DNA from 3 places in the Nocardia sp. NPDC055321 genome. Region 3 is predicted to be linked to each of the others. Evidence: riboswitches for the same ligand, from Rfam matches in the RefSeq annotation. Region 3 holds a riboswitch; each other region holds the start of a gene.

Region 1 (3,267 bases), on a different contig from region 3:
GTCGGTGATGCCGATGGCCGCGCGGCCCTCCGGGCCCATGGCCCGATGCGTCGTCGTCGCCGGATGCGTGATCAGGGTCTTGGCGTCACCGAGGTTGTTCGAGATGTCGATGATCCGCAGCCCGTTGAGCACCTCGAACGCCCGCTTCTTGGCCTCGGCCTCGGGCGCGGTCAACTCGAAGGTCACCACGGTGCCGCCGCCGGACATCTGCGCCCGGGCCAGGTCGTACTGCGGGTGCGAGGTCAGGAACGGGTACTTCACCCACGCCACGGCCGGATGCTGTTCCAGGAACTGCGCGATGCGCAGCGCCGAGTCGTTGGACTGGCGCACCCGCAGCGGCATGGTCTCGAGACCCTTGAGCAGCGTCCAGGCGTTGAACGGGCTCAGCGCCGGACCGGTATGGCGCATAAGGTTTTTCACCGGGCCGTCGATGTACTCGTGCGAGCCCAGGATCGCGCCGCCGAGCACGCGGCCCTGCCCGTCGATGTGCTTGGTGCCCGAGTAGACGAGCACGTCGGCGCCGAGATCGAAGCCGCGCTGCAGCAGCGGGGTCGCGAAGACGTTGTCCAGCACCACCTTCGCGCCGGCGGCGTGCGCCAGATCGACCACCGCGCGCACGTCCACCAGGGACTGCATCGGGTTGGACGGGGTCTCGAAGAACACGGCCTGGGTGGGCACCGACAGCGCCTCGGTCCACTGGTCCAGATCCTCGCCGTCCACGAAGACGGTCTCCACGCCCCAGCGCGGCAGGATCTCGTTGGCCACCACGAAGCACGAGCCGAACAGGCTGCGCGCGGCGACCAGCCGGTCACCGTTGCCCAGCAGCGCGGCCAGCGCGGTGAACACCGCGGACATGCCACTGGCGGTCGCGAAAGCCGCTTCGGCGCCGTCGATCAGGGCCAGCCTGTCCTCGAACATGGCGACCGTCGGGTTGCCGTAGCGCGAGTACACGAAGTGCTCGATGTCGCCGGTGAAGGACGCCTCGGCGGCCTCGGCGCTCTCGTAGACGAAACCGGAGGACAGGTACAGCGCCTCGGAGGTCTCCTCGAAACCCGAGCGCCGCAGGCCACCTCGCACACTGAGCGTGGCGGGGCCGACGCCCTCGGGCAGCGGCTTGTCGAACGCGCCACCGGTGATCATGACTGCCTCCACGGAAGTCCGTCCGCGCGCCAGCCTTCGACGCCGCGGTGTCCCTGCGCGTCGAGCGCGCCCTCGAAACCCTCGAGCACATTGAACGACGGAGCGAGCCCGAGCGCGGTCGCGGCGGTCGCCGCGCCGATGGAACGCTGCCCGGAGCGACAGATGAAGATCACCGGCGCGTCCGAGTCCGCGGCCCGGTCGGCCAGCACCTCGCGGAGCTGATCGACGAACCGGGCATTGCGCGCGCCGCTGGTGTCGACCCATTCGATCAACGCCGTCGGGCGGCCGATGCCGCTGGTGTCGGGGACGCCGACGAAACGCCATTCGGCTTCGGTGCGCACATCGACCAGCACCGCATCCGGATTGTCGCGCAACAGTTCCCACGCCTGCTTCGGCGTGATGTCACCCGCGTAGCTCACTTCGAACCTCCTGTGAATCCGCACTTGCCGCACCGTTGCCCGATGCGCGGCCAGGTCGTCACCCGGAGCACCCCACCGCGGAGGAGGGTTGCCGACCAGCCAGCCGGGGCTTGGCGCTGATACTCATGACCTGGGTTGAGATTGACCGACATGGGGCCTCACTGTCAAACCGTGCGGGCGGTCAGGAATTGCACACCAGCCACGCCCCATCGGTCTTGGTGAAAGTCCAGGTCGAGGTGGAATCGCGGTCGTCGGCGCGCCAGGTCACCTGCGCGGTGGCGCGGTCGCCCTGGACATTCGGGTCGGTCAGCTTGACAAGCGTTGACTTCCCGGCCTTTTCGCCCGTCTCGGTCCGCAGCGGCGAGCGCTGTTCGTCGAAGCCCGGGCACGCGGTCGACGGATCCAGCGCGTCGGTGCCGCTGCGGGATTCGATGAAGTTGCGCGCGGACTTCGCCAGCCGATCCTTGTCTGTGACATTCTTCTCAGCCGGCGACAGCAGGGCCGAGACCACGATGCCGATGATCACCACGACCGTGACGCCGATGGCGATCAGGAACGGCAGCATGGTTCTGGACTCACGCTGATCGATACGTTCGGGCTGGTCCGCGTCCTCGCTCATGACCTTGATCATGCCTGCTCGGGGCGGGTGTCCCGGCGGCGACACCGGACCGCGCCCGGGGAGAGCATGCCCACAGTTGACCGCACCGGCGCGGGGGGTGGTCCATACCACCGATAGAATCGGCACAATTCCCCCGCGAGGCCGGGAATCGCAGTACAGAGCAGCAACGCTGCAGCTTCGGGGCCCGTAGGGTGGTTCACTCGAAGCCAGGGCGTCAACTTAGCCTAAGCTAAGAACGACGGCTGAGACTTGACGGCAAGATAGTTTTCGACCAAAGGGTGCGCGAAGAATGACCGAACAGCTTGCGGGAACCGATGCAGCGACCCGCCCGCTTCGCATTGCGATCGTGGGCGCGGGCCCGGCCGGAATCTACGCCGCCGACGCGCTGATGAAGTCCGATACCCCCGCCGGTTTCGACGGGGTGAGCATCGACCTGTACGAGCGCATGCCCGCGCCGTTCGGTCTGATCCGCTACGGCGTCGCGCCCGATCACCCGCGCATCAAGGGCATCATCACCGCCCTGCACAAGGTCCTGGACAAGCCGCAGGTCCGCCTGCTCGGCAACATCGACTACGGCGTCGACATCACCCTGGAAGACCTGCGCACGTTCTACGACGCGGTCATCTTCTCCACCGGCGCCAACGCCGACCGCGCGCTCGAGATCCCGGGCATCGACCTGGACGGCAGCTTCGGCGCGGCCGACTTCGTCTCCTGGTACGACGGCCACCCGGACGTGCCCCGCGAATGGCCGCTGCACGCGGAGAAGGTCGCGGTCCTGGGCGTCGGCAACGTCGCCCTCGACGTCGCGCGCGTGCTCGCCAAGACCGGCGACGAACTGCTGCCGACCGAGATCCCGCCGAACGTCTACGACGGTCTCAAGGAGAACAAGGCCGTCGAGGTCCACGTCTTCGGACGCCGCGGTCCCGCGCAGGCCAAGTTCACCCCGCTCGAGCTCCGCGAGCTGGACCACTCCCCGACCATCGAGGTCATCGTCGATCCCGAGGACATCGACTACGACGAGGGTTCGGAAGCGGCTCGCCGCCACTCCAAGCAGGTCGACATGATCTGCAACACCCTCGAGCAGTGGGC
Region 2 (3,267 bases), on a different contig from region 3:
CGGTCGCGCCCGCGCCGCCGCGCTGCCCGCGCTGATCAGCTCGCTCTCCACCCCCTCGATGCGGGCGCCGAGCTCGACACTGCAGAACAGGGATCGCTGATCGTTGGGCATGGCCTCGAGCCTAGTTCGGGGCGGCAACCGAATTCCCGGCTTCGTCGCGGACCGGGCGAACCCCGGGATGCCCGGCCGGGGCCGCGGACGCCGCCGTTCGGTCGAACCGTAAGGTCGGAGGGTGGCCCCAGCAGAGCACCCCGCAGCCGGGTCCGGACTCGTCGTCGGGTTCGACCTGGATATGACGCTGATCGACTCGCGTCCGGGCATCGCCGCGGTGTGGGACGCGGTGGCCGCCGAGACCGGGGTGCGCATCGATTCGGAGCTGGCGGTGTCGAGGCTGGGACCGCCGCTGGCCATCGAGGCGGCCGAGTGGTTCCCGCCGGACCAGGTGCCGGGGGTCGTGGCCCGCTATCGCGAGCTGTACCCCGACCTCGCGATCACGCGCGCCGATCGGTTGCCGGGCGTGCTCGACGCGCTCACGGCGGTGCATCGCGCCGGTGGGCGCACCCTGGTCATCACGGCCAAGAAGGAATCGCTCGCGCGCCTGCATCTCGACCATCTCGGGTTGCCGGTGGACGACGTCGTGGGCGATGTCTGGGCCGAGGAGAAGGGGACGGCGCTGCGCGAGCATGGGGCTTCGGTCTACGTCGGCGATCATCTGGGCGATGTGCGCGGGGCGAAGGTCGCCGGGGCGCTGGCGGTCGCGGTGACCACCGGACCGTATACGGGCGAGGAGCTTTCGGCCGAGGGCGCGGACGTGGTGCTGGGCGATCTCACCGAGTTCCCGGCCTGGCTCGCCGCGCACCTGGCCGCGCGCAACTGAGCTCGCACGTGCCGGGCCGGACTCCGCGCCCCGGGACCGACTTCCTTTTGGCTTCAGGTTGATTCGAACGCTGTTGACGGAACGGACCCGTCACTAGCGTTGCGCGCACGGTCACGAGTATCAGCAGTGACGAGCCCCGGCTCGCTGATCGGCAACCCTCGCGCGGCGGTGGGGTGCCCCGGGTGACGACCAGGTGCTGCCCGCCGGGCAGCACAAGCGCGTTGTGGCCGGTGTGTGCCGGTGAGTTCAGAGGAATCAGATGAGTAAGCAATGGTCCGGGTCGCGTCGTCTCCGGGTAGTGGTGGGCATCGCATCGGCGGCCCTGGTGGCCGGGCTGGTATCGGCGTGCGGCGGTTCTTCCGAGAGTGACAGCGGCACCGTGTATTTCGGTGTGTCGGGGCCGAAGTCGGGCCCGTCGGCGGAGTACGGCCGGCTGTGGCAGCAGGGCTTCGATCTGGCCCTGGAGGAGGTCAACGCCGCGGGCGGGATCGACGGCAAGAAGGTCGAATTGAAGTGGGAGGATTCGCAATCCGACCCGAAGCAGACCGTGCCCATCGCGACCAAGTTCGTCGGTGACGAGTCCATCATCGCCGAGCTGGGCGACTTCTCGTCCCCGGCCTCGATCGCGGCGTCGCCGGTCTACAACCGCGGCAAGCTGGTGCAGTACGGCTTCACCAACTCCGCGGTGGACTTTACCAAGGCCGGCGACTACTCGTGGAGCCCGTCGATCACCCTGGACGTGTTCCAGGAGCGCAACGCCCAGTGGGTGTCCGCGAAGGCCAAGAAGGTTTCCGTGGTGTACCTCGAAACCGACTGGGGTAAGCAGGCTTTCAAGTTCTTCGAGCAGTCCGCCAAGGAGAAGGGCGTGGAGATCGTCTACTCCTCGCCGATTCTGCCGGACTCGCAGGACTTCCGCCCGGTGCTGATCAAGGGCCGGGACGCGAACCCGGAGGCGTTCGTGCACCTGGGTTACGGCCCGGACGGCGCGCTCATCGTCAAGCAGCTGCGCGACGTGGGATACGGCGGCCAGTTCTTCGGCGGCCAGAACACCCCGCAGTTCATCTCGCTGGCGGGCGCCGCGGCCGAGGGTGACATCGTGAACGGCGTCTTCACCGCCGCGGACACCAACCCCAAGGTCGTGGACTTCGTGCAGCGGTTCCGCGCCAAGTTCGACGTCGACCCGGGCGACTTCAACGTGTACGCCTACGACGCGATCAACGTGCTGGTGAAGGCGGCAAAGCACGGCGGCGCGACCCGCGAGGGCATCCTGAAGGGCCTGCGCGAGGTCAAGGACTTCGACGGAATCGGTTTGGGCACCTTCGCTTTCGATCAGCAGACCCGCCGGCCGAGCGGGGTCAAGCCGATCGAGCTGATCCTGAAGAACGGCGCCTTCGTGCCGACCGGCAACAAGTAACGCCATGTTCGACACGCTCATAGCGGGTCTGGTCCACGGCAATGCGTACGCGCTCATCGCCGTGGGCATCACCCTGATCTTCGGGGTCAGCAACGTCATCAATTTCGCGCACGGCGCGATCTTCGCGTTCGGGTCGGTGCTGGGCTGGTGGCTGATCGCCGAGCAGGGGCTGCCGCTGTGGCTCGCTCTCGTGCTGGTGGTGGGCGGCACGGCGCTGCTGGGTGTGGTGATCGACGTGCTCGCGGTGCGGCCGCTGCGCCGCGCCCCGGCCATCGCGGCGCTGCTGGCCACGGTCGCGGTGGGCCTGATTCTCGAGAACGTGGTGGCGCTGATCTTCGGCCCCGACACCCGGCCCTTCCCGCAGGTGTTGCCCACCAACAACTTTCAGGCGGGTGGCATCCGGTTCGGGACCTCGGACGTGGTCATGTTCGCCATCACCATCACGGTGATGGCGGGGTTGTGGAGCTTCCTGCGGTACAGCCGGTACGGGCTGGCCATTCGCGCCACCGCGCAGGATCCGGACGCCGCGGCGCAGATGGGGATCGGGGTCGGGCGGATCCAGTCGCTGGCCTTCGCCATCGCCTCGGGGCTGGGCGGGCTGGCGGGCATCTTCGTCGGGCTCTACAACTCCAACATCTCCCCGACGAGCGGCGGCATCGTCGGCATGACCGGGTTCGTGGCCGCCACCATCGGCGGGCTCGGCTCGATTCCCGGCGCGGTGGTCGGCGGTTTCGTCCTCGGTCTGGTGGAGGCGTTCGGCATCTACACCTTCGGGGACGGGTACCGCGATCTGATCACCTTCGGACTGCTGGTCGTCTTCCTGGTGCTGCGGCCGGGCGGGCTGCTCGCGCGCCCGCCCGCCATCGAATCCGAACCGCTGACCGGCACCTTCCTGGGGTCGGGCCGGCAGCTGCGGGTGCGGTGGTGGCACGCGCTCATCGCGTTCGCCGTTGCGGGACTGGTGATTCCGGCCGTA
Region 3 (3,267 bases):
CGCCGGTCAGCAGCCCGTGATCGTCGACCACCGGGGTGGTCGCGATGAGCCGGTCCGCACCCAGCGCCGCGGCGACCGGGGCGATGGCCGCCGCGAACGATCCGGACAGCAGCACCGTGACCGCACCCGAATCCCGATGTGTCGTAAGAGCTCGCACGGCGTCGGTGTAGTACGCCGCGCCACCGGCCTCGAACTCGGCGAACCAGCGCTGCCCGGCCTCGGCCAGTTCCGCGCCCGGCACCCCGCGATAGGCGCGGTAGTAGTGCCGGTTCACCTCCTCGCGCGGCACACCCGCGGCCGCGCGCTCCTTGATCTCGCCGGAGACGCGCGCGTAGCGGCTCCCGTCGTCGCCGTGCTCGGCGAGCCAGAAGCGCAGGAAGGTGAACATGCTCTTGACGGTGATGAGGGTTTCATCGACGTCGAAGAACGCCGCCGTGCGCACCGGCGCGACGGCGCTCACGCGACCTCGTTCAGATGCGCGGCGATGGCCTTGGCGGCCTTGTGCCGTTCGATGCGGGTGATGCGCTCGTTGGGCAGCGCCGCGTACCCGATCCGGGCGTCGGCGACGTTGTTCCCGGCCTGGCGCACCTGCACCTCGATCGAGAATTCCAGCTTGCCGGGATCCTCGATCGAGATCGGGGTGAGCACCGCGTGCAGCGTGCCGGGCAGCGGGAACAGGAACGCGGTGAAGTTCAGTTCGATGCTGTTCCAGACGATGTAGAAGTGCTGCTCGGGCCAGCGCCGGCCGTACTCGAGCTCGAACGCCCCGAGGAACAGCTGGCGCACCGCCTCCACGATGACGATCCCCTGCACGTGCTCGCCGGTCTGATGATCCAGCAGCAGCTCGTTGTCACCGTGGATTCGCAGATCGGCGCTGAACTCGGTCGCCGATTCCTGAACCAGGTTGGCCAGCAACACATTCGAGTTCTGGTACTTGTGCACCTGATGCCGCGGCGCCGGTTCGGCGACCGTGTCGACCACCCGGAGCCCGGCGGGCGCGTGAATGGCCGCCACGTGCTCGATGTAGTCCAGGTCGTGCCGGGTGATCCCCTGCCCGATCCGGACGGTGAGCGGCTCGGCCGCCTCCCGCAATCCCCCGCTCCGCAGCACGGCCACCAAACCGGAGACCGTGAATGCCCGGTCGTCCTCCGCGAGACCCCGGAATCGATCTGCCACCAGTACCACCTCGCGGAGGTTCAGGGTCGCGGATTCCGGAGTCGCCGAAGAGAGTTGGGCTACAGACATTGTTTTCCTCCGAGAGCGAAGACGCTTATGGCGACGCGTTCGCCGCCATCCGGTCGTCACCCGGAGCACCCCGCCGCCACTGGAGGGTTGCCGCCCAGCAAGCCGGGGCTTGTCGCTGGAACTCATGACCGTGTTCGAAAACTTATGTGGCACTGCGTATTACCAACAATGATTCAAACCAGGCTGGTCGAAATCAATTCCGGACGGCATCGGGGACCCGGGTCGAGGCGTAGGCCAGTGCCGCGCCCGCCACCGACAGGGAGGCGATCACCAGCGCGACCGACGAATACCCGCGGTGTGCAACGAGATTCGCCAGCTGCGGCCCCAGGGAGGCGCCGAGGAACAGCGCGAAGGTGTAGAGCGCGGTGGCCGCGCCCCGTCCCGCGCCCGCCTGCGCCGCGATTGCCTGCACAGCGGCCGGCGCCGCGACCGCGATGGCCCCGACGAACACCAGCAGCCACACCGCGACCCAGATGCCCCCGAGCGGTACCGCGGTCACCGCCGCCGCGACCCCGGCGATGCCGAGCGCGCCGATCACCCGGGTCTCCGGCGCGATGACACCCAGGCGAGTGGCCAGCAGCGGAACCGCGATCATGGCGGGAATCGCACTGGCGCGCAACGCCAGTAGCGCGCCGTTGCTCGCGCCCACGCCGTCCGGCGGTGAGAGCTGGATTCCGGTGTAGATGCCGACGAACGAGCCGAGCACCGCCAGGCAACTGACGTACAGCAGCACCAGCCGGGGCCGCCGCAGCAGCGCGCCGAACGGCGCGAAAACCGTACGCGGCGTGTCGGCAACGACGGCGGCGGGCTCTCCCGCCGCCGGATTCGCGCCCAGCACGAACCACAGCAGCCCCGCCGACAGCGCGAACGCGACCGCGCCGGTGACGAAGATCGCGTGCCAGCCCCAGGCGGCGCCCACCAGCTGCGCCAGCACCTGCGCCACCACCCCGGCGGCGAGGAAGGAGCTGGTCAGGCAGGTCAGGGCGAAGATTCTGCGTTCCGGGGCAATGCGTTCGGACAGATACGCGAAGGCCGCCGGGGCGAAGAACGACGCGGTCAGGCCCTGCAGCACCCGGGCCGCCAGCCCGAGGCCGAGCCCCGGCGCGAGCGCGACGATCAGCGAGCTGACCACCGTGGCGAGCAGGCCGCCCACGATGACCGGCCGCCGGCCGAAGCGATCCGAGAGCGGCCCCGTCACCAGAAAGCCCGCGCCGTAGGCCAATCCGAAGGCCGTGGTCGTCCAGGTCACCGCGGATGTGGAGGTTTCCCAGTCCTCGGCGAGCCGATTCAGCACGGGCAGCACGACATACAGCTGCCCGACCACGAGAATGCCCACCGCGCACACGGCGCCGACGGTCCGGCCGGTGGGCGCCCACAGGGTGGGTTGGGTATCCGGCGGCGCGCTCACACGCCCACCCGCGATCGACTGAGCTCGCCGCGCGCGCGGGCGGCGGCGCGTAGCAGGGTGATCATTGAATCCCTTTCGTAGACAACGGAGTCCACGTCTATCAAGGGACGCTCCCCCGCCACGAGAGTTACGTGCGAGGTGATCGCAAGCCGGTGCGGGGGTCAGGTGAGGATGAAACTCAACAGCTGTGCGTCGCGGCCGTCACGCCAGTAGGAGTAGCCGAACCACACGCCCGGGGTGACCTCGCGGATCTCGTCCCACAGCTGCGGGGTGGGCGAGGGGCGATAGTTCAGGACCCAGGTCGGCCCGCCGTCCACGACCGAGGGGCCGCGGTACACGTCGGCCTGGTAGACCTCGACACCCGCGCCGGTGACGCGGTTGAGCAGGTAGCCGCCGTCGGGTCCGGTGAAGAAGGTCTTGCCGATCCACAGCGCCGGCGACCACACCTGCATGTCGGCCGGTTCGGCGACCCACCCGTTCTTGACGCCCATGGGCACCGCGCCCTGCGGTGCGTCGCGGTACAGCGCCTCGAGCTGACCCGGGCCGCATCTGAATCTCAAGGAATCGATGGTCGCCGCGCGGTCGCCGTCGTAGAGCACGCACCCGCCGCCGTA

Evidence for each region. Region 3 has a riboswitch for S-adenosylmethionine ahead of ACWIGI_RS21095 (AfsA-related hotdog domain-containing protein). Riboswitches for the same ligand answer to the same signal wherever they lie in the genome.
Region 1: it holds a riboswitch for S-adenosylmethionine, as region 3 does, so the genes downstream of both, ACWIGI_RS23170 (rhodanese-like domain-containing protein) here and ACWIGI_RS21095 (AfsA-related hotdog domain-containing protein) in region 3, are expected to answer to the same signal.
Region 2: it holds a riboswitch for S-adenosylmethionine, as region 3 does, so the genes downstream of both, ACWIGI_RS40885 (ABC transporter substrate-binding protein) here and ACWIGI_RS21095 (AfsA-related hotdog domain-containing protein) in region 3, are expected to answer to the same signal.

The regions. Positions count from the first base shown of each region.
Region 1 is NZ_JBSHMS010000014.1:153,975-157,241, reverse strand. It holds gene ACWIGI_RS23175 (O-succinylhomoserine sulfhydrylase) at 1-1,140, opposite strand, end outside; gene ACWIGI_RS23170 (rhodanese-like domain-containing protein) at 1,137-1,559, opposite strand; SAM riboswitch class IV at 1,575-1,690, opposite strand; gene ACWIGI_RS23165 (Rv0361 family membrane protein) at 1,741-2,178, opposite strand; gene ACWIGI_RS23160 (FAD-dependent oxidoreductase) at 2,468-3,267, shown strand, end outside.
Region 2 is NZ_JBSHMS010000054.1:8,752-12,018, forward strand. It holds gene ACWIGI_RS40875 (GNAT family N-acetyltransferase) at 1-90, opposite strand, end outside; gene ACWIGI_RS40880 (HAD family hydrolase) at 233-877, shown strand; SAM riboswitch class IV at 987-1,102, shown strand; gene ACWIGI_RS40885 (ABC transporter substrate-binding protein) at 1,137-2,291, shown strand; gene ACWIGI_RS40890 (ABC transporter permease) at 2,296-3,267, shown strand, end outside.
Region 3 is NZ_JBSHMS010000012.1:218,171-221,437, reverse strand. It holds gene ACWIGI_RS21100 (HAD family hydrolase) at 1-460, opposite strand, end outside; gene ACWIGI_RS21095 (AfsA-related hotdog domain-containing protein) at 457-1,176, opposite strand; SAM riboswitch class IV at 1,262-1,375, opposite strand; gene ACWIGI_RS21090 (MFS transporter) at 1,439-2,653, opposite strand; gene ACWIGI_RS21085 (hypothetical protein) at 2,815-3,267, opposite strand, start outside.